DNA from 3 places in the Paenibacillus sp. AK121 genome. Region 3 is predicted to be linked to each of the others. Evidence: riboswitches for the same ligand, from Rfam matches in the RefSeq annotation. Region 3 holds a riboswitch; each other region holds the start of a gene.
What was found. Region 3 has a riboswitch for glycine ahead of gcvT (glycine cleavage system aminomethyltransferase GcvT). Riboswitches for the same ligand answer to the same signal wherever they lie in the genome.
Positions count from the first base shown of each region.

Region 1: another riboswitch for glycine. It lies ahead of sdaAB (L-serine ammonia-lyase, iron-sulfur-dependent subunit beta); the one in region 3 lies ahead of gcvT (glycine cleavage system aminomethyltransferase GcvT).
Region 2: another riboswitch for glycine. It lies ahead of KSP24_RS12760 (alanine/glycine:cation symporter family protein); the one in region 3 lies ahead of gcvT (glycine cleavage system aminomethyltransferase GcvT).

Region 1 is NZ_JAHPJM010000016.1:7,535-17,829, reverse strand. It holds gene KSP24_RS22115 (DUF6359 domain-containing protein) at 1-886, opposite strand, end outside; glycine riboswitch at 1,101-1,215, shown strand; gene sdaAB (L-serine ammonia-lyase, iron-sulfur-dependent subunit beta) at 1,427-2,116, shown strand; gene sdaAA (L-serine ammonia-lyase, iron-sulfur-dependent, subunit alpha) at 2,106-3,005, shown strand; gene KSP24_RS22100 (Ig-like domain-containing protein) at 3,165-5,501, opposite strand; gene KSP24_RS22095 (serine hydrolase domain-containing protein) at 5,641-6,801, opposite strand; gene KSP24_RS22090 (pyridoxamine 5'-phosphate oxidase family protein) at 6,965-7,426, opposite strand; gene KSP24_RS22085 (non-oxidative hydroxyarylic acid decarboxylases subunit D) at 7,498-7,722, opposite strand; gene KSP24_RS22080 (non-oxidative hydroxyarylic acid decarboxylases subunit C) at 7,764-9,182, opposite strand; gene KSP24_RS22075 (flavin prenyltransferase UbiX) at 9,211-9,801, opposite strand; gene KSP24_RS22070 (LysR family transcriptional regulator) at 9,963-10,295, shown strand, end outside.
Region 2 is NZ_JAHPJM010000006.1:65,465-75,759, forward strand. It holds gene KSP24_RS12740 (hypothetical protein) at 1-395, opposite strand, end outside; gene KSP24_RS12745 (radical SAM/SPASM domain-containing protein) at 389-1,717, opposite strand; gene KSP24_RS12750 (LytR/AlgR family response regulator transcription factor) at 2,387-3,133, shown strand; gene KSP24_RS12755 (sensor histidine kinase) at 3,451-4,152, shown strand; gene KSP24_RS12760 (alanine/glycine:cation symporter family protein) at 4,278-5,696, opposite strand; glycine riboswitch at 5,843-5,938, opposite strand; glycine riboswitch at 5,950-6,034, opposite strand; gene KSP24_RS12765 (glycoside hydrolase family 1 protein) at 6,202-7,659, opposite strand; gene KSP24_RS12770 (LacI family DNA-binding transcriptional regulator) at 7,869-8,840, shown strand; gene licT (BglG family transcription antiterminator LicT) at 9,076-9,924, shown strand; gene KSP24_RS12780 (beta-glucoside-specific PTS transporter subunit IIABC) at 10,150-10,295, shown strand, end outside.
Region 3 is NZ_JAHPJM010000001.1:85,723-96,017, forward strand. It holds gene ptsP (phosphoenolpyruvate--protein phosphotransferase) at 1-1,251, shown strand, start outside; gene gcvPB (aminomethyl-transferring glycine dehydrogenase subunit GcvPB) at 1,380-2,876, opposite strand; gene gcvPA (aminomethyl-transferring glycine dehydrogenase subunit GcvPA) at 2,873-4,228, opposite strand; gene gcvT (glycine cleavage system aminomethyltransferase GcvT) at 4,352-5,452, opposite strand; glycine riboswitch at 5,532-5,628, opposite strand; glycine riboswitch at 5,631-5,731, opposite strand; gene gcvH (glycine cleavage system protein GcvH) at 6,121-6,519, shown strand; gene KSP24_RS00405 (PTS mannitol transporter subunit IIBC) at 6,946-8,424, shown strand; gene KSP24_RS00410 (BglG family transcription antiterminator) at 8,508-10,295, shown strand, end outside.

The DNA of each region.
Region 1 (10,295 bases), on a different contig from region 3:
AGCCATTCATAACCTCAGAGGAATCCCAACGGTTTTTGTTACGGTCCGCATTATAGTGGTCGGAGATGAAGAAAACACTTCCCCCGTTATTCACATATTGCAGCAGGGCAGCCTGCTCGGATGCCTTAAAGGCAACATTCGCTTCACCGATGATGAACACATCATATTGGCGCAGCTTATCATAGGTTATGGCCTGTTCTCCATAAGTAAAAGGAATGGGACGGTTCAGTTGGTCCACTGTAAAACCTACATTACGCAGTCCATTGGCAAAGTCGGAGAAGGCGCCTTCAATGACCCAATCTGCTGCCCCAGCCGTCTGTGCGTGCGTATTATCGAACAGCACCTTTTTACCTTTGCCATCCGGCAGTGTAGTACCGGGTTGACCCGGGTTACCAGGATTAGGCTCGCCAGGTTCACCTGGTTCACCCGGCTCGCTTCCGTTCACCAGTTCAACAGCGCTTGGGCTTTTCACTCCACCAAAATTATTGTAGGCGCCGAGTGTACCCGTCACACGGATTTTGTTGCCAATCAGCTCAGGATGGCCTGTTAGCCCAAATTGCCCTCTGTACGCTGATGTCAGCTGTACATCCAATAGATTAGACGTGCTACGTTCATTGGCCTGGTCGGCAATCAGTACGTTAAAATCATTCGCAAACGGAGAAGAAAAATTAGCCGTTTTCGATCCGGTAGCATGTCCGACGATGTAACCTTCCACCGTCACTGTGCCTCCACTGCCTTGGCGCTGAAGTGCCTCGGCTACTGTCAGTGCTCCCTCCGCTTTGACCTGACCGAATGGAACGAAGATCCCGATCAGCAGCGATACGATCGCTGCCAGATGCAGCACCCCTTTCAAGCGTGAACCTGTGAACCGCAAGCCTTTTACCATACGTCAATATCCCTCCTATAATTCCATAAATGTACTTGTCCTCTATCAGATTAGCTGTCTATCTTCTAATTCCTTCCTGATTTCATCCATAATTATGTAAATTTTAATCTCTTTTATCGGAAACTCGCTTGTTTATGTAAAAAATGAACCCTGCGATTGACACCGAGCACGGCATACATTACGCTAAGAAAGATATGTAGAACGGTATACGCGAATGAAGATGACGGGAGAGTCTGTCCAGGGGCTTACACGCTGGCGGCACCGAAGGAGCAAGACGCCAACACCCGGCTGGCGGATAATCTCTCAGGTCCATGTATCGTCATCTGACGCAACTCTGGAGAGAGCGCAAGCCACCCAAGGGGTAAGGCGGTAAGGACACCGTACGAAACTCTCAGGTAACGAGGACAGAGATAAGGGAAACTTCCTTATCCTGTCCTTTTTTGCGCTCACATTGTACGTCAGCATTAGGAACCGTCATAGCCGCGCAAAAACGCGGAAATACCATATACTATGGTAATAGAACATACAGGGGGCCACACCATGCGTTTCAAAGATGTATTTTCCATTATCGGTCCGGCCATGACCGGACCTTCCAGTTCACACACTGCAGGCGCGGTGCGGCTTGCACGCGTTGCCCGTCACTGGCTCGGGACGCAGCCTGACCGTGCCCGCATGACACTGTACGGCTCCTTCGCCGACACATACAAAGGACACGGTACAGACCTGGCGCTCATCGCAGGACTGCTCAATTACGATACAGACGACCACCGAATTCCAGATGCCGAGCAATGGGCGGAGCAGGCCGGGATGATCGTGGAATTTGCCGTCAGCGGACTACCCGCCCCCCATCCGAACACCGTCCGTTTTGAGCTGTGGAAGGGTGAGGATCAGCGTACACTGCTGGGTTCCTCCATCGGCGGTGGCAGCATCCATGTCCAGCAGCTCAATGAATTCCGAGTTAACCTGACCGGGGAGCTGTCTACGTTGGTGCTTCTTCACTCGGATAAGCCCGGTACATTAGGTGCGGTGACTTCAGCGCTCGGCGCCGCTGACATTAACATTGCCTATATGCACGTGGATCGCAAAGGCCGGGATGGAGAAGCACTTACAGCCATCGAAACGGACAGTCTTCCTACGGCTGAATTAATCGCAAAACTACAATCCTTACCACATATGTACGAAATTAAAATGATTAATTTGAAAAAAGGAGCTGAATCTGATGCGATTTAGCCATCTGCATGAAATCAGCGCTATATGCGCTGAGGAATCCACCACGATTGGCCGCCTGATGATTCAAGAGCAGGTACAAGAGACGAATTCAACGGAAGAAGAAATTTTCCGCCAAATGTCTGATTATTATGAAGTCATGAAAGAGGCTGTTCATCGCGGTCAGACGCAAGACACCGTATCCCGCAGTGGATTAACGGGCGGCGACGGCAAGCGCTTAGCCGAATATCTGCGGACAGGGGAAACCTGCTCCGGCGATGCCTCCGCGCTCGCCATGGCTTATGCGCTCTCCGTGTCGGAGGTTAATGCGTCCATGGGGCGCATTGTCGCCACGCCCACTGCAGGTTCATGCGGAGTCATCCCCGGTGTGTTCATTAGTGCGCAGGAGCGGTTCGGCTGGGATGATGAGCATATGGTGCACGGCTTGTTCGCAGCCGGAGCCATTGGCTACGTCATCGCCAACAATTCCTTCATTTCCGGCGCGGAGGGAGGCTGTCAGGCTGAGATTGGTTCAGCCATCGGGATGGCCGCTGGCGCTATGGTCGAGCTACGCGGTGGCACACCTGAGCAGGCCGTTCACGCCGTAGGCCTAGCGCTCAAGAACACGCTCGGTCTGATATGCGACCCCGTCGCCGGACTCGTCGAGATTCCGTGTATCGTGCGCAACGGGCTGGGAGCCGTGACCGCACTTGCCGCAGCGGATATGGCTTTGGCGGGTGTGCGCAGCGCCATTCCGTCTGACGAAGTCATTGACGTGATGCTTGAAGTCGGCAGCGCAATGCCGTCAAAGCACCGCGAGACCGCCAAAGGCGGCTTGGCCCAGACACCGACCGGCAAGCGTTTGACCGAATCCCTTACTCGCAACACATCGGTCAAAAAGGATAAGCCATAGTTTCTAAGCTTTAAACCAATTGCTTTTCCTCTATAAAACAAGGCGACTATCTCTCCTACACATTATCCTAGGGAAAGAGAATTCGCCCTTATAAAGAAAAGAGCAAGCATGCCGTCCCTAGACGTATGCTTGCTCTTTTTCTTTTCAGTCGGTTACAGATTACTGAACGGTTACCTGTACCTTCGTCATTTTACCAGCATATTTTACTGTAATTACAGCTTTGCCCTTACCCTGTGCTTTAATGTTACCGTCTTTGACGGTCGCAACGATAATTCTGGATGAGGACCAGACAGCCGGCTTGGAAACATCCTTCTCCGACTCATCCTTATACGTGGCTGTAGCCGTAACCTTAGCCAGCTGCCCTGCCTTCAAAGTCAAGGCGACTTCGTCCGTTTGCAGATATTTAAGCGTATCAACATCAACAGGCACGCTGATCACCTTACCACCGAACTTCGCCTGAATGTTAGCTTTACCGTAGCTGACCGCGGTAACCTGACCCTTTTTGACGGTGGCTACCTTATAATTGGACGTTTTCCATTCAGCTTGAGTTGTAACATCCTTTTCTTTACCATCACTGGATTTAACCACAATCGCAATCGTTTTTTGATCCCCGGATTTCAGTGATAACGCAATGGCATCCGCTTCAATCTTTTGCGCTACGTCTACTTCTACCGTAAATGTAATGGTTTGCTTGCCATATGAAGCAGTGATCGTTGCCTTACCGCTAGCATTAGCTTTGATCAAACCTTCGCTAACTTCAACTACTTTTACATTGCTAGTAGTCCAAGTGGCGTCCTTGGTTACGTCTGTTTTTGTACCGCCACTCTTAACGCCTGTTACTTTCAGCTGCTTCGTTTCCTGAGCACCGAGTGCAATTACGCGCGAGTCTGTTTCCAAACGGTCTACAAGGCCCACTTGTACGTTTATCGTCAGTTTTTTGCCGTTATAGGTTGCTGTAATAACCGCTTTACCGGCCGCTTTACCCGTAATCGTTCCCTTGGACACAGAAGCAATATCTTCCGCACTTGAAGTCCATTCTGCTTCCTTTGTAACATCTTCCTTACGCCCGTCCGCATAAGTAGCCGTCAGAGTCGCAGTATAGTCCTCATTAATATCTATCGTTGCCGTTTTAGAGGACAAAGATAGATCACCAGGTACGTTTACGGATACGGTAGCTGTAGCTGTTTTGCCGCCATAAGAAGCTGTGATCGTTGCCTCACCTGTTTTATAACCTGTGACTTCTCCCCCGCTGACAAAAGCGATATCTTCATTACTGGACTTCCACTCTGCTTTACTTGTGATATCTTCTTCCGTCCCTGTTACATAGGTTGCGGTCAGCTTGAGCTTTTTGGATTCCTTAGCATTCAAGCTCAGCTTGTCCTCGCTTAAATCCAGAAATCTAGAGGTTTCAATATCTGTCTTGATCGAAACCGTCTTATCTCCGTACTTAGCGGTCACTGTAGCCGACCCCGCTCCAATGGCCATAATCGTTCCTTTATTCACTGTTGCAATTTTTTCATCGCTTGATGTCCAAGCAGCTTTATCTGTGATATCTGTTACCGTACCATCCGGGTACACAGCAGATACCTGTATTTTTTTTGATTCATCCAAACGGAGAAAAATATTGGTTTCGCTGGCTTTCAGCTTATTCGTCTGATCCACATCCACCGCAATCGTAGCGGACATCGTGCCATATTTACCTGTGATTGTCGCCTTCCCTGTGCTATAGCCGGTAATAGTGCCTTTCAGAACATCTGCCACGGCTGTATTGCTGGAGCTCCACTCGGCAGACTCTGTAACATCCTGAGTCGATCCATCCGGGAACGTGGCTGTCAATTTAACCTTCTCCGTATCTTTTAACAAAAGAGAAACCTCTGATGTACTGGCATCCAGCCGTTTGACCTGCTCTACCTGTACAGCAATCGTTACGGTCTGTTGTCCATATACAGCCTTAATATTAGCTGAACCTGCTCCCTGAGCAGTAACTAATCCGTTGACTACAGTCGCTACCTTCTGATTATCCGAAGTCCAGGTCGCATCACCTGAAACCTGAGCTGTTGTATTATCACTGTAAGTCGCTGTCAGATTGATCTGTCCTGTACCGCTTGAACGCAAGTTCAGGCTTTGTACATTGGATGTCAGCGCCTTAACCTTTTTCGTTACATGTACCTGAACGGATTGTACCTTCTCCTTATAGGTCGCAATCACAGTGGCTTCCCCTTCAGCTTTGGCTGAAACTGTACCATTGTACACCGTAGCAATAGATGTATTATCACTTTTCCAATCTGTGCTTACGGTTACATTCGAGGTTGTCCCATCGCTAAAAACAGCCGTAGCCGTCAATGCAGCTGTATCCCCCTGTTGCAAAGTTACCTCGTTAGACGAAAGGACAATCTTGGAAAGCACTGCTTCTGCTGCAGATGCAAACCCTGCATATGATGTAAAACTTGAAATCAGGATGACCAACGCCAGAAAACCGGACCATCTATTCTTCAAAATCTAATTCCCTCCCATTTCAAAGCTAAAAATTAAGGATTTCGCAAAATCCCTACACCTACGTTTTATGTCGTCATATGGAAAAGAATAGTTTAGACTTTAGAGAAAATTTGGTCCTTATTAACTAGAATCGGTACTTTTACAGACAGCTGTAAGCTGCTGCACGAATTCTTAAATGGTGGTACTCTTCCATATTGGGATCAAGCTGATGCATATAAACGACGGAGAACTGTTCGCTCGGATCTATAGAAACCCAGGTGCCTGCCATTCCCGTCCAGCCAAATTCTCCAATCGAGCTGTTTGCATGCCCAGCCGCTTTATCCATTAACGTGCGTACACCCAGTCCATAGCCATAACCTGTATGGTATGAATTGGTGAAATCCGATAGTTGAGCTGTATTCAGATGATTTGTACGCATTAAATCAATGGTTTTTCTCCCCAATAAGTTCACACCGTTTACCGTGCCGCCATTTGACATCATTTGTGAAAATGTGAGGTAATCTTTGACTGTCGAATATAAACCTGCGCCTCCACCTTCATATATAGCATCTGGCTGATGATATTCATCCAGGAAACCCTCAATTTTTTCAAGTTTTCCGGCGGCTGTCCGTTGATACATGGAAGCCATCCGCGATTCAATATTTCCACGATAACGGTAACCTGTATTGTTCATTCCAAGCGGATCAAAGATTTCATCCTTCAAAAATCGCCCTAATGATTTACCTGAAATGACTTCAATAAGACCAGCAACAAGATCATGGCCATATCCGTATAACCATCGTGTTCCTGGTTCAAATGCAAGCGGAACTTTAGAAAGCGCTTTAATTTCTGTGCGCAGGTCATATTTCCCCTGCTTCTCCTTTAATGCTGTAATGACCTTATGCATAGCTCTTCCTGTTTCTGAAAACTCAGAAGCATACGGAATTCCTGCACTCATATTGAATATATGCTTAATCAAAATAGGGTTATCCGTCTTATCAATGTAGGTGTGTCCGTTAGGAGCAGTTTTGAATACATACGAATTACGATACTCAGGTAAATATTCATACAAAGGCTCATTCAATAAAAATTTTCCGCGTTCGTATAGCATAAGTGCAGCCGCACATACAACGACCTTTGTCATAGAAAACAAGCGATACACGGTATCTTCAGTAATCGGTTTCCGAGTTTCCACATCAGCATATCCATGATACCCTTCATACAACACTTGACCATTTTGTGCAATGGCACAACCACACCCTGCCGGCCCATTTGCTAAGAATCGTTGCAATAGCTGATCTACCTTGTCAAAACGAGACATTTTCATCCCTCCTATTTTCCTGCAAAAGAAACAAGCTTCCCCTCACGCTCTAATTCCTGTTCGAACAAGCTCAACCTGACTCCTTGTAAGCGCTTATTCCCTTGCATCTATTTTAACGGTAAACTTGGTAATTACAAAGATGATTTGTCATAATCAGATAGCTTTATACCAACAACTCTGCCACCGTCTCTTTCCAGCGATTGATCACCGATTCCGGCTCCTTGAGGCGAATTGTGACACCTGTCAAGATATCCGCATATTGAGCCGAATCTTCTCTGGCTGCAAAAACATGGGCCGCAAATCGCTCACGTACATGCTTGGCTCCGGGTAAAGCAGGCAGATGTTTCAGCGACAACCGCACATAATGCGCCTTTCTCCCGGTGAACACCGCAAGCGTTGCCTTCCCAGTACGGATCATGTTGCCTGTCGTGGTCGTACCCGGCCATAGGGCCAGACGCAAATTCCCCTCGTCCAGCGCTACAACCTCGCCCACACTAATCATCGCTATGTGCGGCCACTGATCTTCTGTAACCGTCAACAGCATCATTGCTTCTTGTTGCTTGTGCTCCAACTCCTTGCCGTTCAGCAGCGTGAACAGCTCCTTACCGATCCTTGGCGTCTGCATGAAGTATAATCCCCTTTACATTTGGCCTATAACTTCAAAATACCATAATTTACGGCTACTTACGAACGACCCTATATCCGCTCTGGAATAGGAGGAACATGAGCAGCATCCGGAATATCTTGGGGGTTTACCTTGAACGCCGATTTATACTTTGCTGGATCAGTAATGCTATCCGGTTCTGAGGTTCGCCATGTGAACAGGCATACAGGGCACAACAAAACCTCCCAGGCACCTTTAACCGGCGAATGGGAAACGACTTCTGAACGATTGGACTCACAACGGGGACAAATATGCATCTGTCAGCACTCCTTTAATCTTTCTTTGTTTTTAAAAATATTTAGCGAAGCATTTGGCTCAACTTTTTCTCCCATTCCGCTACACCCAGCGGGGAATCGAGCGGCTGCGAGTAATGGCCTCTAATATCCGGTGCTACAGGTGTCGTCGCATCCAGTATCATTTTGTGCGTCATACCTGCCGGATCAGAGCCGGGGTCAAGCGGTAAAATAGACAAGCCAGGAACAATGACAGCATCATGCTTTGGATGAAGCTTGGTGGATAAAGCCCACATGACTTGCGGCAGATTGAACGGATCGACCTTCTCATCCACCACAATCACCAGCTTGCAATACCCCAATCCATGCGGAGTCGTTAACGCACGCATTCCCACAGCCTTCGCAAAGCCGCCATACCGGGTTTTCGTGGAAATAATAGCGACCAGCCCATGCGTATACATGGCATTAACAGCTACGATTTCATTAGGAAAAGCATCCTTAAGCTGCTGAAACAACGGTACACTTGTATTCACACCGATCATATAATCCGTTTCCGTCCAAGGCATCCCGATGTACAGATGCTCAAAAATAGGCTGTTTGCGGTGATATACACGATTAATCTGAATGACTGGCATCGCGCGACCGCCGGAATAGTGACCTGTGAATTCACCGAATGGACCTTCATACTCACGTTCACCTGCTAACACTTCGCCTTCCAAAATGACCTCGGCTCCCCAAGGCAGATCCAGGTCTGCATCCTTCGCTTTGACCACACGATAAGGCTCACCCTGAATGGCGCCCGCCATCTCATATTCGGATTGATCGTACAGCAGCGGCGTAGAAGCAGCCGTTGTAATCACAGGCTCACATCCGAGGGCAATAGCCACCTTCAGATTTTCGCCACGCTCCTCAGCCTGACGGATATGGATCGCAATATCATGCTGTGGTACAGGCTGGATGCCCAAACGGTTCTTGCCTTTCACCTGCATCCGGTATAAGCCGACATTTTGCTTACCGTAGGTGTCCGGGTCATCCAGATCGCGTGAAATTAGAATTGCTTTATCCAAATAAAACCCTCCGTCCCCCTGATTCAAACGAAACAACGGCAAAATATCAAACAAATTAATATTCTCCGTAATCTCGACTTCATGAAAAGGAGCGGCGTCTTCCCGCTTCACGGGCACCGGAAATTGTTCATAGCGTCTGGCAAATTCAAAAAACTGCTCCTTGAGCGGCGTATTTTTGGGCATTCCCATCATGAGGGCATGATTGGGCCAGGAGCCCATCACATTCATTGCAATACGAGCATCCGTATATCCATAGATGTTGTTGAAAAAGAGAGCAGGCGTCTTATCTCCAAGATTGTTTAATGCTCTGTTAGCTGCTGCGAGGTCCGGCTCCGGCTTTACCTCATCGCTGATCGTGAGTAATTGTCCCTCCTTTTCCAAGGTGTGTAGAAAATCGCGAAAGTCTTTATAAGCCATCATTCATTCTCCTTCGTCTTTCGATTTCTCAATTCTGGTGCAGCCTGGAGTCATTCTGCTTCATCCCATCCCAGCGTTTGGCTGCGGTTGTGACAATACCGAACTGATCCAATGCGCGAAAAACAATATGATCCACTAATTCCTCGATACTTGCAGGATGATTATAAAAGGCAGGCATCGGCGGCAGGATCATCACGCCCATACGTGACAGCTCCAGCATATTTTCCAGATGGATACTGCTTAATGGTGTTTCTCTGGTCATGAGCAGCAGCTTCTTTCGCTCCTTCAGTATCACATCCGCTGATCGGGTAAGCAGGTTGTCCGCCATACCGATACGAATAGAGGCAAGAGTCTTCATACTGCAAGGAGCGACGACCATACCATCTACCCGGAAGGAGCCGCTAGAAATACGTGCGGCCTGATCCTTATACGAGTAGACTGCATCCGCCATTGCCTCCACTTCCTTCACCGTGTAGCCTGTCTCATAGGGAATGTTGGCAATAGCCCACGGGGATAGCACCAGATGGCTTTGGACTCCAGCCTCCCGTAATTGTTGCAATATACGGATACCAAAGATTGACCCTGTCGCTCCCGATATTCCTACAATGATTTTCTTCATATGTCCCCTCCTTCCATCCCATCGTTTTATGTTCACCCATGCATTACTGTCAAAAATTATACGCCCGTTCCCTGCACACGAAAAATATATATAATATATGTAATGCATACTTTAAAAGTATTCAAATCGAAGCGTTGCTTAGAAATGAGGAGGAATCCCCAATGGACTTGAAGCATCTGCATTACTTTTGCGTCATCGTGGAGGAAGGGCAAATCACCAAGGCCGCCAGAACGCTCAACATGGCCCAGCCTCCATTGAGTCAACAACTCAAAAATATGGAGGACGAGCTTGGTGTAAAGCTGATTTACCGTGAAGGAAAGAAGTGGGAAGTTACCGAGGCCGGATATACACTGTATACACGCGCCAAACGATTATTGGCTGAAATGGAGGACACCTGTAGAGAAATTGGGGAGTTTGAAAACAGAGTAACCGGCACACTTGCCATAGGCACGTCATCCGCCTGTATGTCTCTGATTACTGAACAACTCAGTCAC
Region 2 (10,295 bases), on a different contig from region 3:
GACATTGAGGAACCATCTACACCTGTGATATCAAGATTAGTATTTAGCTCTGGAAGTGAAACTCCAGCCTTTGTACTTTCCACCGTTATTTTTTCATAACTTTTTTCAGGAATTAAAATATTAACTCTGTCGGAAATGCCGTTAACTGAGCCTTTCCCCTTTACTGTGATGTAAATTGTAGATCCACTTAATGTAGAAGTGACAGTATACAAGGATTTGTTATACTCATAACTAAAATCACTTGCTGAAGTTTTTGTAACGGTGACATTACAATTTATAGCCGTTAGATTGATATTCTTAACATCATTTGAAGCTGCATTACTTGAAGAACCTAATGGCATCCCCATAAGTAAGAAACCACATAAAACAATACACATTTTTTTTAGCATTAACATGATTCAGAAACCTCCTTCTTATTTTCCGTTAATTGTCCAGCCAGTAATACTTTCGTGCACTCGGTAATATACTCCTGCAAATTATAACGATATTGCTCACATATGTTAAAGTCCGCCATTCTATTGTGAGGACATCCTCCTAAACACACAGGTAAGTACTTACAGTCTGAACATTTTTCATCTTCAGTAGGATCATATAATAAATAACAACCAAGAAGCTCAGTATTCCATTTCACTGATGTATCTTCATTTATAATTCCAACACACTGCTCAATAATTCCAATATCGCTCCAACATTTATATAAATGACCAAGAGGATCAATAACGAAACTATTATACTTGTCCGCAGAACAATAATTACCTTTAGGTGCAGGATAAATATAACTAATTGGGATATCATTTTCCGACATAAATTTTAAATTAAATTTTGAATACATCTCGTCTGTCAAGCACTTAGTTCCCTCATACTTTCCATTCGTCGGCGTAACTAATCCTAGATAAGGTATTACATTTTCCAATAAAGAATTTTCCTTTAAGAATCCTACGATTTCATGTAAATTCAACCAGTTGTCTTGGTCAGTATTTATTCTCATAAATATCTTAATCATCCCTTTAATTTGCTTGAGGTTATTCATTATGACATCAAATGTCCCTCTTCCACTTACTAAAGGGCGTCTAAGATCATGTACTTCTTTAGGACCGTCAACAGTGACTTGAATATCATTTACTCCACATGAGATTAACGTTTGAACTGTTTCTTTATTTAAAAGATAGCCGTTTGTAATGACACTGGCCGTATATTGTATATTGTTTTCTTTACATATTTCCAAAAAATCTTCCGATATCCTAACTATCTGCTTCATTGCAATCAAGGGCTCACCGCCATACCATGTAACATTAAGAGTGTCAAGTTTACTAGCATTTGTTTTAACAAAATTGACTATACTTTGAGCTGTTTCTTCACTCATAGTTTTGTTATGATATTGGTCTTTCTCAAAACAGTATACACATCGAAAATTGCAGGCCATTGTAGGGGCAATTGTTAGCATTAAATTAGAAGATTCAAACCGATTTTTTAAGAGGTTTACCTTTACATATGCTTTTTCATTCATATTATCTTCTACGATATAGCCACATTCGATAAGATTTTTAAGATAAGTATCATTATTTATTGCCAATCCATTGTTTGTAAGTTCGCAAAACTGTTTATAGTACTCCGGTTCAAGAACTGCCAATGCACCTGTTCGAGAATTATAAAGTACCGTTTTATCGGTATTTTCAATAATGTCATTAAAAATAAAGTTATATTGCGAAGCTTTCATTTTAGCCCTCCTTAGAATGGATACGGTCCCTATGTAATTATGAATCGATTATTAATTAGTGACAAAATTCACATAAGTTTTAAAAATAAAATGTACGCTCATTTTGAGTTGCAAATTTCATTCTTGCAGTGCATCCTAGATAGCTTTTACTTCTCGGCTTTTAATGTAGCATAAGGCAAAAAGAAAAAATAAGCTTGTATCCTGAAATGCAAAAAAATCCATCTCAACGACCAAACATGTCAGCTTCATGTGATATTAATATTTTTGTTGCCTATATTTCTTTAATGGCAAAGTACGTTACTTGTTAATTCTTTGTTTATATGTCCAAAGAAAATAAAGGATTAGACTGCTTGAGACAGCAGCAAAGATTAAAAGCACTAGGAGCGTGCAGCTGCTTGTTCCTGCCGTTGTCGTAACGCGAACTTAACCAGTAGAGCTTTAGCTGAATACTTTTATATAGGCTGAAAATAAGGTTTCTAAGCAATAAAAAAGAACGTATCCATTCCCTCGCCTGGGCTACGTCCTCTCCACAGTATAAGTATGCATTTAAACTTTTACCAACAAAAATTCCATAACCTGATGGTAATTGTTTTCATATGTAAAACATCACTTCGAATAGACTTTTTTTACAATATACTGGATTTATATAACATATTTGAGGTGGTCTATTTGTTTCAAGTTGCTGTTTGTGACGATGATCCCGCAATGCATAAAATTTTACAACACTTTTTCATGTGTATGTCAGTAAGTGAATCCTTAGATTTTAATCTACAATTCTTTTTATCGGGGGAAGATCTAATCAAATCTTATAGTTCACAAGAGCGATACTCCTTTCATATTATCTTGTTAGATATTGAAATGAGGGAATTATCGGGAATTGAAACTGCAAAACTTATTCGCCTTTTTCCTGACCGAGAAGTTCAAATCATATTTCTAACTAACTATCCAGAATACATGCTAGAAAGTTTTGAAGTACAAGCATTTCAATATTTACTTAAACCCCTTACTTATAAACTCTTTGTAGAAAAGATAAATAAACTATGTCATTATATGCGTTCTTCAGTATCCCACTTTCTATCTGTGAAAAATAAAACTGAGCATCTTGTATTGAGACACTCTGAAATCATAGCCATCTCAAAAGGTGAAAACAATTACATCCATAATGAACTTTGTATTGCAACGGATTCACACAACTATTTTATTTCCGGAACGTTGAAAGCGGTTTATGAACAATTAAAATATCCGTTTGTGTTTATACATAGGTCAATAATCGTGAATTTAGTTCATATACGTAAGTTTTCAACTACTTCTGTTATTATGTCAAACCAACAAGAATTTCCTGTAGGTCGTTCTCACGCTAAATCGCTTCGTGAGGCGTATGCTCGTTTTATAATTTCTCGTTTTCAGGAAGGGTGAGTTTTTTGAATCATTGCGTTTACATTAATGTCACCTCGTTTTCTAATTACTCTTTATTTTTGTTTAGCACAACAAAGCAAAGTGATTTTTCCAATCCAATAGTTAACCTTTTTTTACTTTTCGCCTCTTTATACTTCATACTTATTATAGTACTATTCGTTCATTATTTAAAAAAAGGAAGAAAATACAAGATAGGGATTATGTATTATTTTGTAATATTAATAGGAACATCGTTTAACTTATTCATACATTATAGTTTATTTTCTTTAATGAAATATAATTCATTCCTTATAATGTCAATAATATGTATTATTGGAATGAACGTAATTATTGTCTTTCTAATGGACAAGCTGATAGAAAAGTCAAACCTCTCACGCTTTTTTCAAAAGCAAATGCTGATGCAAGAAAAACATTATAAAGAAACAACTCGATCTCTTAGTGATATCAAACGAAGTATTCATGATTTCAAAAAACAGTTAATATTTGTCCGTGCTTGTCTACAAGAACAGAGGACGGAAGAGGGTGTTAATCACATTAACCAAACTCTAGAAAATATAGAATCACCACGACTTCATATAACAACAGGACATCTTGTTATTGATGCCTTGGTAAATCACACTTTCAGCATCGCTGATAAAAGTGGGATAGCTTTCTTTCATCAAATCCATATTAACCCTGCAAACATTAGTATTGGAAGTCATGATCTATGTATTGTCTTAGGTAATGTTTTCGATAATGCTATTGAAGCTGTAAGGCAGCTTCCTAGAAAGAAAGAGCATTCAATTCATTTGGAAATTTTAACCGATAATTCTGCCCTATGGATTTATGTTCGCAATTCAAAAAGTAATTGTCTCAATACAGCATTCTCAACCAAAACATACAATTCCCCTTCAAAAAAACATGGGTATGGATTACTTAACATCCATCAAGTAATAAAGAAGTACGGTGGTTATTTAAATACAACAATTACGGATTCAAATTTTCAAATTACGATTATGATTCCATGTAATAACCCTTAGATTTGTAAACATTATGAATTAATGGCTATTCAGAATAAATAAAATGTCGGTAAATACCAGTCTTATAACAATTAAAAGGGAGTGTCCTCAAGCCTGTGATGGCTGAGAGCACTCCCTTTTATTATTTATGAATTGATCGTTTGTCCTTTTTCTTCTACTTGGATAGCCGCCCCTACATTGGCACCTGCAAGAATGCCCTTTTTCTTATTAGGATACAAAGAGTTCATATAGGTGCGAGTTTCGGCAACGACAATTCCCGACAAGCCGAGCAATGCAATCAGGTTCGGAAAAGCCATCATTGCGTTAAAAATATCTGCCAGCAGCCAGATGGCATCGAGCTTGATGAACGCGCCTCCGGCAACCAGTATGATGAACAGATAACGGTATGGTTTAATCCACTTGACCCCAAGCAAATATTCAACACAGCGTTCCCCGTAGTAGTTCCAGCCAAGTATCGTTGTGAACGCAAATAAAATAAGGCTAATCGTCACGAGCTCTGCTCCAGCCGGAAAGGCACTGGAAAACGCATGCTGAGTCATCAGACCTCCATCATCATTTCCACTCCATATTCCCGTAACCAGCAATGTAAATCCTGTCAAATTACAAATAATCATCGTATCGATAAAAACGCCCGTCATGGATATTAGCCCTTGTTCTGCGGGCCATTTCGTCTTAGCTGCTGCTGCTGCGATTGGCGCACTTCCCAAACCAGCTTCATTTGCAAAGATCCCTCTGGCAACTCCGCTTCGCATTGCCAGCATAATCGTGGCTCCGGCAAATCCACCCGTCGCAGATGTTGTCGAGAAAGCCCCTTGTAATACTAGTGCGATCGCATGAGGAAGCTCTCCTGCAAACTTAATGAGTACGATTAAACAAACCACGATATAGAGCCCCGACATGAATGGAACAATCTTTGTGGATACCTTGGCGATACTTTTGAGTCCTCCAATCGTAACAACAGCCGTCAATACGGAAATAATGATTGCTGTAACTACTGTTGGCACGCCAAAGCTACTTTCCGTAGAAGAAACGATAGCCTTTACTTGCGGAAAAGTACCGATTCCAAATAGTGCTACAAGAATACCAGAAAAGGCAAACAACATCGCCAGCGGCTTGAAACGGCGGCCAAGCCCGTTTTCAATATAATACATCGGTCCACCCGAAAATTGTCCGTTCCGGTCTTTAACACGGTATTTAACGGATAATAACCCTTCCGCATATTTGGTTGCCATCCCGAAAAAAGCTGCAACCAGCATCCAGAATAATGAACCGGGCCCACCCAGTTTGATCGCTGTTGCGACACCGACGATACTTCCCGTACCTACAGTAGCTGCGAGTGCCGTACTCAATGCTCCAAAGCTACTGACATCCCCGCTGCCTTCGTCCGGCGCTTTACCAATTAGCTTGAGCGCTAAGGGCAATCGAATAATCTGAAGCATCTTCAGACGGATCGTTAGCCACAACCCAGTGCCCATGACGAGAATTAGAAGCGGCGCTCCCCACATCCAACTGTCAATTGTTTCTAATAAATGTACCAAATTCATTTCAACCCGCTCCTCCAGCATATTAAAAAACAAAAAAGAGTCAAATCCGTTGATTCGACTCCTGGAGAGGTTAAAGGCACGAAAAATAAACCAATTTGTACAGGATTTTATCTCTAAAAAGCCTAGAGTATTCCCTGTCACAGGTTATTCGCGTCTCTGTCCTTTTGCCTGAGAGTTTAAGCAGATGATAATCTGCGGTGCACCTTCGGCGCCCAATTAAGGGTCTCTCCAGAGTTCTGTCCGTTTACGGTCCCTGCTTGTTGCTGTAAATCAGCTTAAGCACCTGAGAGTTTTGCCCCTTCGGTCGGAACTTTCGTTCCATCTCCCGCAAACATCAACCAGACATATGAAATTTTTATTTATTATACAGAAAACTTTCAGCGTATTACAAGTGAAAAATTTGTGAAGCCCTCTGACAAATCAATAGGGTGTCTATACAAAAAGCGGGTACAGCAGATTGCATCCTAAGGATTTTCTCTGCTGTACCCGCCAAAACGATATAGAATTACAATTCTTCACCATTGGTTGCTATCACATTTTTATACCAGTTAAATGAGTCCTTTTTGGAGCGTTGGAGCGTTCCGTTACCGTCATCATCCAGATCAACGTAAATAAATCCGTAGCGCTTGGACATTTCGGAAGTAGACATGCTCACAAGGTCGATAGGACCCCAGCTGGTGTAACCAATCAGATCAATACCGTCAGCAATGGCTTCCTTCATTTGGGCAATATGCTGACGCAAGTAATCAATGCGATACGTGTCATGCACAGAGCCGTCCTCTTCTACCTTATCGTACGCACCCAGGCCATTTTCCACGATGAACAGCGGCTTTTGGTAACGGTCATAAAACGTATTTAGTGTAACACGCAGGCCGATCGGATCAATCTGCCATCCCCAATCGGAGGACTGCAAATACGGATTTTTCACACCGCCAATCAGGTTCCCTGCTGCCTTTTCTCCTTCTGGACCTGCCGATACGGCCAAGGTCATGTAGTAGCTAAATGAGATAAAATCAACCGTATTATTTTTCAAAATTTCAGCATCGCCGGGTTCTGTCTGGATCACAATATTATTTTCTTCAAAATAGCGGTTCATATAGTTGGGATACTCCCCACGAGCATGCACATCCGTAAAGAACAGATTCATTTGATTTTCATGCTGTGCTTTCAGAATATCCTCTGGGTTACACGTATGTGGGTAGCTTTCAATGCGAGCCAGCATACAGCCGATCTGAGCATCCGGAATGATCTCATGTCCCCGTTTGGTCGCCAGTGCACTTGCTACAAATTGATGGTGCAATGCTTGATATATCGCTTGTTGCTTGTTTTCTACACGGTCAATAACCACACCGCCGCCAGTAAACGGACTCATAGTCATGACATTGATTTCGTTAAAGGTCAGCCAGTATTTTACTTTATCCTTATAGCGTGTAAATACCGTTTCGGCATATTTTACGTAATGATCTACGACTTCGCGTCCCAACCAGCCATTATACTTCTGTGTCAGACCTAGCGGTGTTTCATAATGTGACAATGTTACCAACGGCTCAATACCATACTTGCGCAGCTCATCGAATACATTGTCGTAAAATTGCAATCCTGCTTCATTCGGCTCGGCATCATATCCATTCGGGAAAATCCGCGACCAGTGGATGGACATCCGGAATACTTTAAAGCCCATTTCTGCAAACAAAGCAATATCTTCTTTGTAGCGGTGGTAGAAGTCCACTCCTTCACGCTTTGGAAAACGGGCGTTTACCTTCCCTGCCAAGATGTCCTCCAGTCGTTCAGACGAAATTTCTATAGCATGATCGTTTTTACGTTCTGCCTTAGGTACATAGGCTATCATGTCTGCGCTGGACAGGCCTTTTCCATCTACGTCAAAAGCACCTTCCAATTGGTTGGCTGCAGTTGCCCCGCCCCATAGGAAGTTTTGCGGGAATCCTTTTAGCGTCTTCGTCATGGTATGAAAACCTCTTTTCTTATCTAATGTTTTCACTCTAGTCAATAACCCATCAGGTGCTGCAATGCGAATCAATAACTAACGGTGACCGTTATCCTTTGAAATGCACCGATAGATGCTTTAAAATAGACGTAATGCCCTCATAAGCATCCTAATTGTTGTAACGCGTTTCATGTCAAGTATTTTTTTCTTAGGTGAGGAGAAGCATCATGTCGAATCTTGATCAAATTGCAAAACTGGCGGGCTTTTCCAAAGCTACGGTATCCAGAGTGTTAAATCAGTCCCCCCATGTAAGCCACGAAACCAGAACTAAAATTTTAAAAATCATGCAGGAATTAGATTATGTTCCTAATCGGAATGCGATTTCTTTATCCAAGGGCCAAACGCTTCAGATTGGTATCATCACATCAACTATTAATGAAATTGTTCTGGCATTTCTGGACAGCTTTGTAGAAATCGCAGGACAATATGAATTTCAAACCATTATTTATACTTCGGGAGAAGACAAAAAGAAAGAGCTTCAAGCTTTCGAGGATTTAAAAAGAAAAAGAGTCGATGCGCTGGTCATCATTTCCTGCGTGAATGACACTGATTTTTTGAGTACTTATTGCAAATATGGACCGATCGTGGCATGGCAACGAATGGAGCATACCGATATTCGCTCCGTCGCAATGGATCAGTATGAAGGATATATGTTAGCGCTCAAACATTTGATACAAAAAGGTTATACACGTATAGCCAATGCTTTTGGTCGTCCGAGCAGCATCAATACTCACAGCAGACAACGTGCTTATGAGCAGATCATGAGTGAACACAATCTGCCAGTGTTGCAGCACTGGAACTATTCTTCTATTTATAACATTCGTGACGGCGAACAGGTTGTGCGCAATTTATTACAGCATCGTGAGGAATTTCCGGAGGCTATTTTGTGTGCTAACGATTATGTAGCAGTGGGCATTCTCTGCGAAGCGCGCAGACAATTGCTAAAGGTACCAGAAGATCTGGCGATTGTTGGGTTTGATAACACGGAGCTGGCGCACACGATGGGAATTACAACGGTTCAAAATCCCATAATGGCTCAGGCACAAAATGCTTTTTTCATGCTTTCTCCTCAGCTGATTGGACGCCAAGTGGAGCTTCATTCGCTGGAGTACAGCCTCATTGAGCGTACGACCACTTAAAGTTACTGTTGACTCGCAAACTAGGCAAATGGGCCTTAATATAAAATATTTTTTTGTCGAAAGAGAATAAAATATATTGAAATCGCTTTTTTTTGTGCTACAATAGCACTATATCGAAGGATTGTGACCGGTGATGCGGGCAATGCCTGAGTTCAATTGAGTGCTATTGTTAACAATAGTATTGAATTGTGCTTGGGCATTTTTTATTGGTAAAGGATGGGAGGGGGGAACTTCAATGATTATTGAGAAGGTGCTCAATAACAACGTCCTGTTGACTAAAAACGATAAAGGCAAAGAGGTTATCGTCATGGGAAGAGGTATTTCCTTCAAAAAGGTGGCTGGCGACCAAGTCGATGATCATAAAATAGATAAGATTTTCATGTTAAATGAAAACGAGTTCACGGCCAGACTAACTGAGCTGCTGAACGATATTCCCGTGTCTCATCTGGAGGTCGTGAATGAAATCGTGACCCATGCAGCAGAAGTGCTGGATACGGAGTTAAGTGATAACATTTATTTAACATTGACCGACCATATTCATTTTGCCATACAGCGGGAAGAAAAAGGATTAGCACTCAAAAACGCGATGCTGTATGAAATTAAACGCTTTTACAAAAAAGAATTTGCAGTTGGACTGGATGCTCTGCAAAAAATAGAAAATACGCTCGGTGTAAAATTGGGCGAAGACGAAGCGGGATTTATTGCATTGCATATGGTGAATGCACGGATAGACGGTAACGAGATGAAGGCTACACTGAAAATGACCGAGATTGTCCAACACATATTGAACATTATTACGTATCATTATGGGATTGTGCTGGATGAGTCTTCTTTTAGCTATTCGAGATTTTTGACCCATTTGCAATATTTTGCAATGCGAGTGATTCGCAAAGAGGTTATTCACAGTGGTGAAGAATTTTTGTACAACCAGGTAAAGCAAACATATACCGAAGCTTTCGCTTGTGCCCAAAAAATTAATGAATATCTAGAAAAAACATATGATCAATATTTAAGCAAAGATGAATATGTATATCTAACGATTCACATTCATCGGGTAACTGAGCGTAATAACATATCAGGCTAAAAATTTCATATCCTCATCGTTCATGGATTGTGACTGGTAAGGCAGGCAAAACCTAAACTGATGGTGAAATCAACGTTCCCTCATAGAAGGAGTGCGTCGTTTTCACCACGAGTTTAGGTTTTTCTTGTTTACAAGGTTATAAAGATGCACGCCGGCGCATCTTAGCAACAGCTGTAAACGGTAAATCCTATCAGTAGCAAGAATAACACTTAAGGAGTTCTGAACATGAGTGATAAAGAGCTATCCAAAAAAATAGTGACTCTCGTTGGCGGCGAAGAGAATGTCAATTCGGTATTTCATTGCGCTACACGCTTGAGATTTAAATTAAAGGATCGCACAAAAGCGGACAAAGCTGCACTGGAAGCTACGCC
Region 3 (10,295 bases):
GAAACGATTGTACTTGCAGAAGATTTGACACCTTCCGACACAGCTCAGCTGAACCGTGAATTTGTTAAAGGCTTTGCAACGAACATCGGTGGACGCACTTCGCACTCGGCTATTATGGCTCGTTCATTAGAAATTCCTGCTGTTGTAGGAACGAAAAATATATTGTCTCAAGCTAAAAGCGGCGATTTGATTATCGTCGATGGTCTGGATGGTCATGTATTCGTGAATCCTACCGAAGAAATCATTGCGGAATACCGCGCTAAACAGGTGGCATATGACAAGCAACGCGAAGAGTGGCGTAAGCTGCGTGGCGAAGCTACGGTTTCCGTTGATGGTGTCCATGTCGAACTGGCAGCCAATATTGGTACGCCTAACGATGTAGCTGGTGTTCTGGACAACGGTGGAGAAGGCGTTGGCTTGTACCGTACGGAATTCTTGTACATGGGACGCGACAAGCTCCCATCCGAAGATGTACAGTACACAGCTTACAAAACGGTTCTGGAAAGAATGGAAGGCAAACCGGTTGTAGTCCGTACTTTGGACATCGGTGGAGATAAAGAACTTCCTTATCTGGATCTGCCGAAAGAAATGAATCCGTTCCTCGGATTCCGTGCTATTCGTCTGTGTCTGGATCGCCAGGATATCTTCCGTACTCAATTGCGTGCTTTGTTGCGTGCAAGTGTACACGGTAACCTGCGCATTATGTTCCCAATGATTGCTACGCTGAACGAATTCCGTGAAGCTAAAGCTGTTTTGTTGGAGGAAAAAGAAAAGTTGGTAGCCGAGGGTGTATCCGTGTCTGAAGAAATTCAGCTGGGCATCATGGTAGAAATTCCTTCCACAGCGGTATTGGCTGACCAATTCGCAAAAGAAGTGGATTTCTTTAGTATCGGTACTAACGATCTGATTCAATACACCATGGCAGCAGATCGTATGAACGAACGAGTTTCTTACCTGTATCAACCATATAACCCATCCATTTTGCGTCTGGTGAAAATGGTTATTGATGCCGCTCACCGTGAAGGACGTTGGGTTGGTATGTGTGGTGAAATGGCAGGAGACACCACAGCAATTCCGTTGCTGCTGGGTCTGGGACTTGATGAGTTCAGCATGAGCGCAACTTCCATTCTGCCAGCACGTAGTCAAATCTCTAAGTTGTCCCGTGCGGACATGGAGAAATTGGCTACAAAAGCTCTGGATATGCAAACAGCTGAGCAGGTTGTTGAATTGGTTCAAAGCATCGAAGCATAAGGAAGGGTATCACATTTTTCAAAGGTTATATCTTTTTCCAACAAAAATTGCTGTATACATACAGCAGCCGGTATCTCAACAGATACCGGCTTTTTTGTATGCTTTGAATTGTTGGGTTGAATTTAATCTTAACTACATGCGCAATTCAGCACAGGTTTACGGGCTGCAGTGGTTTCATCCAGGCGCGTGACTGGAGTGGTATAGGGGGCATTGAGCACCAGCTCAGGGTTCTCCTCGGCTTCGCGCGCAATATGAATCATAGTGTCGACAAAAGCATCAAGCGTCTCTTTACTTTCTGTTTCCGTCGGCTCGATCATGATGCATTCCTCTACATTCAGCGGAAAATAAATGGTAGGTGGATGGTAACCGAAATCAAGCAACCGTTTGGCTACATCAAGCGTGCGCACTCCAAACTTCTTCAAGCCTCGCCCCGACATGACAAATTCGTGTTTACAATGCCCGGGATAAGGCAGGTCAAAATACGGAGCCAGCCGATGCATCATGTAGTTGGCATTGAGTACAGCACATTCGGACACTCGCTTCAAGCCATCAGGGCCGTAGCTACGGATATAGGCATAGGCACGGACGAGAATGCCGAAGTTGCCATAAAAGGCTTTGACCCGCCCAATAGAATCTCCCTGCTCTCGATCCCAGCGGTACATACCCTGCGGATCACGTACGACAAGCGGCTTGGGCAGAAAGGAAATCAGTCGCTGCTTTACGCCGACGGGTCCAGCGCCGGGGCCCCCTCCACCGTGCGGAGTACTCATCGTTTTGTGCAAATTGAGATGCACCACATCAAAGCCCATATCCCCAGGGCGGGTAATCCCCATGATAGCATTGGAATTTGCGCCGTCATAGTAGAGCAGGCCACCTGCGTCATGCACAATTGCGGCAATATCAGTGATTTGCTTCTCGAACAGACCAAGCGTGTTCGGATTGGTCAGCATGAGCGCAGCGGTGTCGTTGCCTACGGCTTGACGCAGCGCATCCAGATCCACCAGCCCCTCTGGGGTGGAGGGAAGGGTGATTGTCTCGAAACCCGCGACGGTTGCACTGGCGGGGTTCGTTCCGTGCGATGAATCCGGCACGAGCACCTTGGTACGTCGCTCGCCACGTGCTTCGTGGTAAGAGCGGATCATCATCAGCCCGGTCCATTCGCCATGGGCGCCAGCAGCGGGCTGAAGCGTGACGGCATCCATGCCGGTCAACGCAGCCAGATCATTTTGGAGCGTATGCAGCAGCTCCATAGCCCCCTGGATGCTATATTCCGGCTGATATGGGTGAATTTTAGCAAAGCCTGCGTAACGGGCAACATCCTCATTCACCTTCGGATTGTATTTCATCGTACACGAGCCAAGCGGATAAAATCCGTTGTCGACGCCAAAATTGCGCTGGGACAGGGCGGTATAATGGCGAATAACATCTACTTCGTATACCTCGGGTAATGCCGCAGGTTCGCTGCGCAGCGCATAATCCGGCAAAAGCTCTGCCACCGGACGACGGGGAACATCGCACTCAGGAAGGGAATAAGCGATGCGACCCGGACGGCTCAATTCAAAAATGAGCGTTTGATCGTGTTCCTTTAACAGTTCTTGTTTCTGATCCTGTCCGGTGTGTGTCATAGCAATCCCCCCAAGGTGTGTACAAATTGGTCAATCTCTTCTTTGGTTCTTTGCTCCGTCACGGCAATCAGCATGTGACCAGCAAGTTCCTCATAGTCCCGGCCCAAATCGTAGCCAGCGATAAATCCGGCAGCTAGCAGCTCGGCCTGGAGTTTGCTCATATCTGTACCCTCAGGCAGTTTAAGGGCAAACTCATTAAAGGTTGGTGCGTTAAACGAGGTAGATACACCTTTCAAGCTCAGCAATTGCTCTAACGCATAACGGCTTTTATGCAAATTTAGCTCGGCTACTTCCTTGATCCCCTGTCTACCCATGACAGACAAATATACAGATGCAGATAAAGCGAGCAACGCTTGATTGGAGCAAATGTTAGACGTGGCCTTTTCGCGGCGGATATGCTGTTCCCGCGCTTGCAAGGTCAGCACGAAGCCGCGTTTGCCGTTACGATCTGTGGTTTGGCCTACGATACGTCCAGGGATACGGCGCATATGCGCCTGGGAAACGGCAAAATAACCGCAGGTCGGACCACCGAGGGAGGATGAGATCCCAAGTGGCTGCGCGTCTCCTACAACAATATCCGCGCCTTGCTTACCAGGGGTCTCTAGCAAGCCTAGTGCCAGTGGATTGGCACTAACAACCATAAGCCCTTGATGCGCATGGATGAGGTCAGCCATCGGCTTCAGATTTTCCACGGCTCCGAAAAAGTTGGGATTTTGGATCAAAACAGCCGCCGTCTGTTCCGATACGGCCGTGGCTAGCGCATCGACATCCGTTACGCCATCCGAACAGCCGATTTCCACAATGTCCAAATCCAATCCGCGTGCATAGGCTGCCAATACCTGACGTGCCTCTGGATGGACAGACCTTGATACGATAATTTGTTTACGACGCGTGGCGGAAGCGGCCAATGAGCCCGCTTCCGCCAGAGCTGTAGCCCCATCGTACATGCTGGCATTAGCTACCGCCATACCTGTCAATTCGCAAATATACGACTGGAATTCAAAAATGGCTTGCAGCTCGCCCTGGCTTACTTCCGGCTGATAGGGGGTGTAGGCTGTGTAAAATTCGGAACGTGAGGTGATGTGTTGGATAACGGATGGAATATGATGATCATAAATACCTGCACCAAGAAAGCTAGCATGTGTATCTGCATTGGCGTTGTGTCCGGCTAGCTCGGCCATGTGGCGAGTTAAGGCTCTTTCGTCGAGCCGAGAGGAAAGAGGGAGTTCCCCTTGGTATCGAATAGCCTCTGGAATGTCACTGAATAAATCATCAATGGATGATACGCCCACCACACGCAGCATTTCGGTTTGGTCTTGTTCGGTCATGGGGAGATAGCGATGCTGCTTCATAGGTTCTGGCTCCTTTCGAAAAGCAAAATTTAGATAGTAAATTAGCTAATACATAGTCTTAATTGGAAAATCCAGAATTTTATATCTGACATGATCGCTTTTTTAGAATGAAGAGGATTAAGATCAGCGTAGCCGTTTATAAAAGGGGGCTGGGACCACTTCCGCACGCAGGCGTTTACCACGAATTTCGACCTCCAGCGGTGTCGATAGGGTGCTAAAACGACTGTCCACCAGGGCCAGCCCCAGATTACGCTTCAAGGTGGGCGATTGAGTACCCGTTGTGACCTCACCGATGTGTTGACCTTCAGCGAACACCGGATAATGAGCGCGCGGGATACCGCGGTCAATCATTTCCAGCCCGATTAACTTGCGAGGAATTCCTTGTTCTTTTTGACGTTGCAGTGCTTCCCTGCCGATAAAATCTCCTTTATTTAGCTTGACGAAGAAACCTAACCCAGCCTCAAGCGGTGAAATTGTGGCAGATAACTCCTGTCCGTACAACGGTAGCCGTGCCTCGAAGCGCAGCGTATCGCGAGCACCAAGTCCAGCGGGAATCAGTCCATACGATTCACCGCAACGAAGCAAACCATCCCACACGGCGGGTGCTTCCTCAGCAGGGATATAAAATTCAAAACCGTCTTCACCGGTATATCCAGTTCGCGAGACAAGTGCTTTTGCTCCGAACAATTGCACGTTCTCATGGAATCGGAAAGATGCCAGATTCGTAATATCTGTATCTGTCACGGCTGCGGTAATACGTGCTGCTTCCGGTCCTTGTAATGCCAACAATGCTATCGCATCAGACACATTCTCCAGATGAACCGATGCTGGTACGTGGCGTATGAGCCAATCCCAATCTTTGTCGATGTTGGAGGCATTCACAACGAGCATGTAGCGCTCTGGTCCTTTGCAATATACAAGCAAGTCATCGACTACGCCTCCATCGGGGTAACACAGGAGTGAATATTGTGCTTGGCCCGGTTCCAACTGGCTGACATCATTTGTGGTTACCTGTTGCAAAAAAGCCTCAGCTTCTTTGCCTTCAACCAAGAACTCGCCCATATGCGATACATCGAATAAACCTGCACGTTGTCGGACGGCCTCATGCTCCTTTTGAATGCCGCTAAACTGAACGGGGAGTTCCCACCCGCCAAAGTCAATACAACGAACCCCGGGCTGCGTCCCGTAGGACGAATATAGTGGTGTTCTTCGCAAATTAGACATTTTTCCACTCCTATCCAGTGTAATCGGCTAAACAAAAAAGACAGGCTAAAAGAAACGTATAGACGGCAGTCCATACTCTTCTTTCAGCTCTGTCCTTGATACCAGAAAGTTACCCCGGTGTGAACCAGGTTTCCCCTTGGGTGATCCGCTCTTTTCACGGATGCTCTCCAGAGATGCGTCCGGCAGAGGTCCTTTTGCCTGAGAGATTCACCTGCAATGCAAGTTTACTCCTTCGGCGCTACCTTTTGGATCAACGGTATGTTAACCGGCTTTGCAGATAACAACTTGATCCGATTCGCGTGCCCAACTGTCTCACAAACGACAACAGCGATGCGAATATTTTTGGTAGTCTCTCCCTCCGCGTTCATCCGCGTTTGCAGTTGTCGAGGTATTTTCAAAGCAATTACTATAACCCATTAATACGCAAATCCATTCAAAATGTCAATAAAAATGTCATATAAAACAATATGGAAAACATTTATTGTATAAATAAGGATATGTAAGCGTTTGTTACAAGTTATCATTTTTTTATAGACTGCGCTATATGAGTTGGTATGGAGTAGTTTTGTTAGTATTATTGACATGGGTGTTCTTGTTGTCATAATCTTAACTTGTCTAATACAGGTGATCAAAAGCATTTTATTCATGTGGAAGTGAGGCGAAGCAGGATGAGTGAAGTGAAACAGCAACTTTGGTATACAGACGAACATGAGTGGGTTCAGCGCACAGTGGATGGGACGTTGCGGATCGGCATTACAGACTTTGCACAGCATCAATTGGGTGATATTGTTTTTGTGGAATTACCTGGGGCGGGAACAACGATTGGACAGGGGACGGAGATTGGTACAATTGAATCGGTGAAGACCGTATCCGATCTTTTTGCTCCGGTGACGGGAACCGTTTTGAAAGTAAATGAAGCTCTGGAAAGTACACCTGAGTTGGTGAATGAATCACCCTATGAAGAGGGGTGGATGATCGAAGTAGAGATGAGCAATGATGTCGAGGAAGCTCTGGGCAAGTTGCTGTCTGCGGAGCAGTACGAGCAGTTGATTTCGGATGAGCAATAATGAGCAATACAGCATGAAATAATAGCGCTTTATTTCTGATTTTTTATATGGATATTGAATTAAATAAGAGCATCGTTAGTCCGCTCAGTTTTTGTATAAAATAGTCGCTATGACCTGACATAGCGGCTATTTTTTGTTGTCTTTTAGAAGACGTATTTACGTTGTTTGCTCAGACTTAGAAGAGAGCATCACTATAAAATTGTGTAGATTTACAACAGTGTTTTTTCGACTAATTTCTATTGTTATCGGCCATATTAAGAAGAATTATGCAGGTATAATGCCTTGTCGTTACTTTAAATTTAAATGTTGTCATCAACGTTCATGACGAAAGTACGTTTTCATTTCGTTGATGAAGATAGCGCTGTCATTTAGTATGAATTTTAAGAAAAGGTAGTGATGCTATTTACTCACAAGGAGGATATGAATATGAGCACAGTGGACACAAAGTCCAGTTCAAACGGTGGCGCTCGTGTCGCCGTACAGCGTTTTGGCCGCTTTCTCAGCGGTATGGTTATGCCCAATATGGGAGCCTTTATCGCATGGGGATTAATTACGGCCCTTTTTATTCCGACCGGGTGGTTCCCAAATGAGGGTTTTGCACAACTGGTTGATCCGATGAAAAATTATTTGCTGCCACTGCTGATCGGTTACACGGGAGGCACGATGATTCACGGACAGCGTGGAGGTGTGATCGGTGCCATTATGACGATGGGGGTCATTGTGGGGGCCGATATCCCGATGTTCCTGGGCGCGATGGTAGCTGGTCCGCTGGCTGCATGGATATTGAAGAAGTTCGATAAGGCCATTGAGGGCAAAGTCAAATCAGGTTTTGAAATGCTGGTCAATAATTTCTCGGCTGGGATTATCGGTGCCATTCTAGCATTACTAGCGCATGTGGCGATCGGCCCGGTCGTGCAAACCATCAGTCAAGTGTTGTCGACAGGGGTACAGTTCCTCGTGAACGCAGGGCTACTGCCGCTTGTCAATCTCATTATTGAGCCCGGAAAAGTATTATTTCTCAACAACGCACTGAATCATGGAGTATTGAGTCCGATTGCGCTGGAGGAAGCTTCAAGAACAGGAAAATCCGTTTTGTTCATGCTTGAATCCAATCCTGGCCCGGGACTCGGTATTTTGCTGGCCTATTGCCTGTTCGGTAAAGGCTCTGCGAAGTCGTCTGCTCCTGGTGCAGTCATTATTCATTTTTTCGGCGGGATTCATGAAATTTATTTCCCTTATATTTTGATGAAGCCGATTCTGATTCTCGCTGCTATAGCAGGGGGCGTTGTGGGAACCTTCTGTTTTATGTTGACAGGTGCCGGACTGGTTGCTGCTCCTTCACCAGGCAGTATCATTGCTTACTTCCTGATGACACCCAAAGGCGGATATTTGCCGATGCTGAGCGGAGTTATCGCAGCTGCGGTCGTATCCTTTGCGGTTGCCGCAGTATTACTCAAAACTGGTAAGCAAAAAGAAGAGGGGCTGGAGGAAGCTGCATCCCGTCTGAAAGATATGAAAAATCAAAGCAAGGGTGCAAGCGCTAACGCCACTGTAATGGAAGATAACCGCGCATCCGATCGTGCTGCCGAGATTGCCGCAGATCGAACGCTTAAGGATAAATCCGAGGTGAATAAAATTGTCTTTTCCTGTGATGCAGGTATGGGTTCAAGCGCCATGGGAGCCTCAATTTTGCGCAAAAAAATGAAACAGGCGGGCGTGGGCGTTACGGTAACGAATACGGCAATCAGTGAAATTCCACAGGATGCGGATATTGTCATTACACAAAAAACGTTGACAGACCGGGCTAAAACGGTAGCCCCGAATGCTGAGCACATTTCCATTGACAATTTCCTGAAGAGCCCTGAATACGAAGCGCTAGTTGAACGGCTAAAATCCGATTCTTAATCCCCATAAAGTCAGGCCGGCTGTATACAGTTTGTATTTCCTGCTGGAAGGGATGAGAGCTTGGGAAGGAACGGTATGCGCTTATGAATATTACGAAACGACAATCTGACATCGTAGAGTATCTTTTGGAGCAGCCCCAAGAGGTTACGGCCGGGGAAATTGCTGAGAAGATCAATGTCAGCACAAGGACGGTTCATCGGGAACTTGGCGCAGTTGAGTGTTGGTTGGCGGCTCATGAGGTAAAGCTGGAGAAAAAATCAGGGATCGGTATCTATGTGGATGCCGGCCCGACTCAGCTTGCAAGTCTGCGGGAGCAATTACTGCATACGAAGTCAGACGAATACTCGGCTGAGGAGAGAAAAATTGTAGTTCTGTGCATGCTGCTGGATACACAGGAGCCGATCAAGCTGCTGGCGCTAGCATCGGATTTGAAAGTCACAGTAACTACGGTCAGTCATGATCTGGACGAATTACAAGGCTGGATCGCAGATCGAGGGCTCGTGCTTGTGCGCAGACGGGGATACGGTGTCGAGATTACAGGCCGGGAGATAGACAAAAGACGGGCGATTTCTGAGCTTGCTCTCGAATATTTGGATGAATCGGATCTGTTTTCCGGCCGAGAGGAGCTTCGTCCCGTGACACGTGTCACAGAAAAATTGATGGAGATGATTGGCAGGGAGAACCTGCTAACCGTGGAAAATGCCCTCTGGCAGCCTCATGACCAATGGCTGAAAAACATGGTGGAAAGCAAATATATGGAACTGCTGATTCAAATTTGCGTTTCTCTGGCACGTCTGCGCCTTGGGTACTTTGTGGATCATTGTCTCTCTCTCCCGTATTCGAAAACAGATTCAGAGGAGAATATCATGCTGCGCACAGCTATGGTGGAGCGCATATGCGCAGAATTGTCAGCAGCGCTGGATATTGAATTTCCAGAACCGGAACGATGTTATTTCAGGCTGCTGTTCCGTGATGCTGAGGATCATTCCACCCGCTTGCTGCCACTGGATGATCTTGTACTGCTGGAGTCGGTTCATGAGTTGATTCGTCGTGTAGAGGCAGAGACAGGCACACCATTAGCAGAGGATCGTGTCCTGCGTGAAGGGCTGATTGCCCATATGGCTCCAGTATTCAAACGTTTGAGGGAAGGGAGAGCGATCCGCAACCCTCTCCTTCAGCAAATTCGCAAGGATTACGGCAGCTTGTTCGACTCGGTCAAAAAGGCTGCGGCGGATATGACGGAAATGGAAGTACCAGATGAAGAGATCGGATTTCTGGTCATGCATTTTGGCGCTTCGTTGGAGCGGCTGCGACAATTGCAGCGGGAGGTTCGAGCAATCGTAGTCTGCACGAGCGGAATTGGGTCTTCCAGACTTCTGGCGACAAGACTGGCCAAGGAGCTGCCACAGATCAAAATCGTGGATAGGGCCTCATGGTACGAGGCAACGCGGATTCCCAAGGAGGATTATGATCTGATCATTTCGACAGTGGAGCTGCCGCTTGAGCCGGATCGGTATCTCAAAATCAGCCCGCTGCTGACGCAAGAGGAGAGTGACCGCCTGCGTCATTTCATCCAGCATATTACACTCAATCAACTCAGTGATCATCGTCAGGAACAGGCTGTTCTCCCCGGCCAGGGCATGGAGTGGCTTACAGGACTACGGAAAAGTCTTGAGGAGATTGTGCACATTGTACAGCAATTTCAAGTGTATCCACTGGAAAATCGAGGGATGGATATGCCAGCTACCATAGAGGCTATATGCATGTTGGAGGCAGGGCGGGGAAATGTCACAGAGCCTTCTGTTGTTGCTGAACAGCTTATGGAAAGAGAGCGCCAAGGTAGTCAGGTGATTGCTGATACCTCCGTTGCT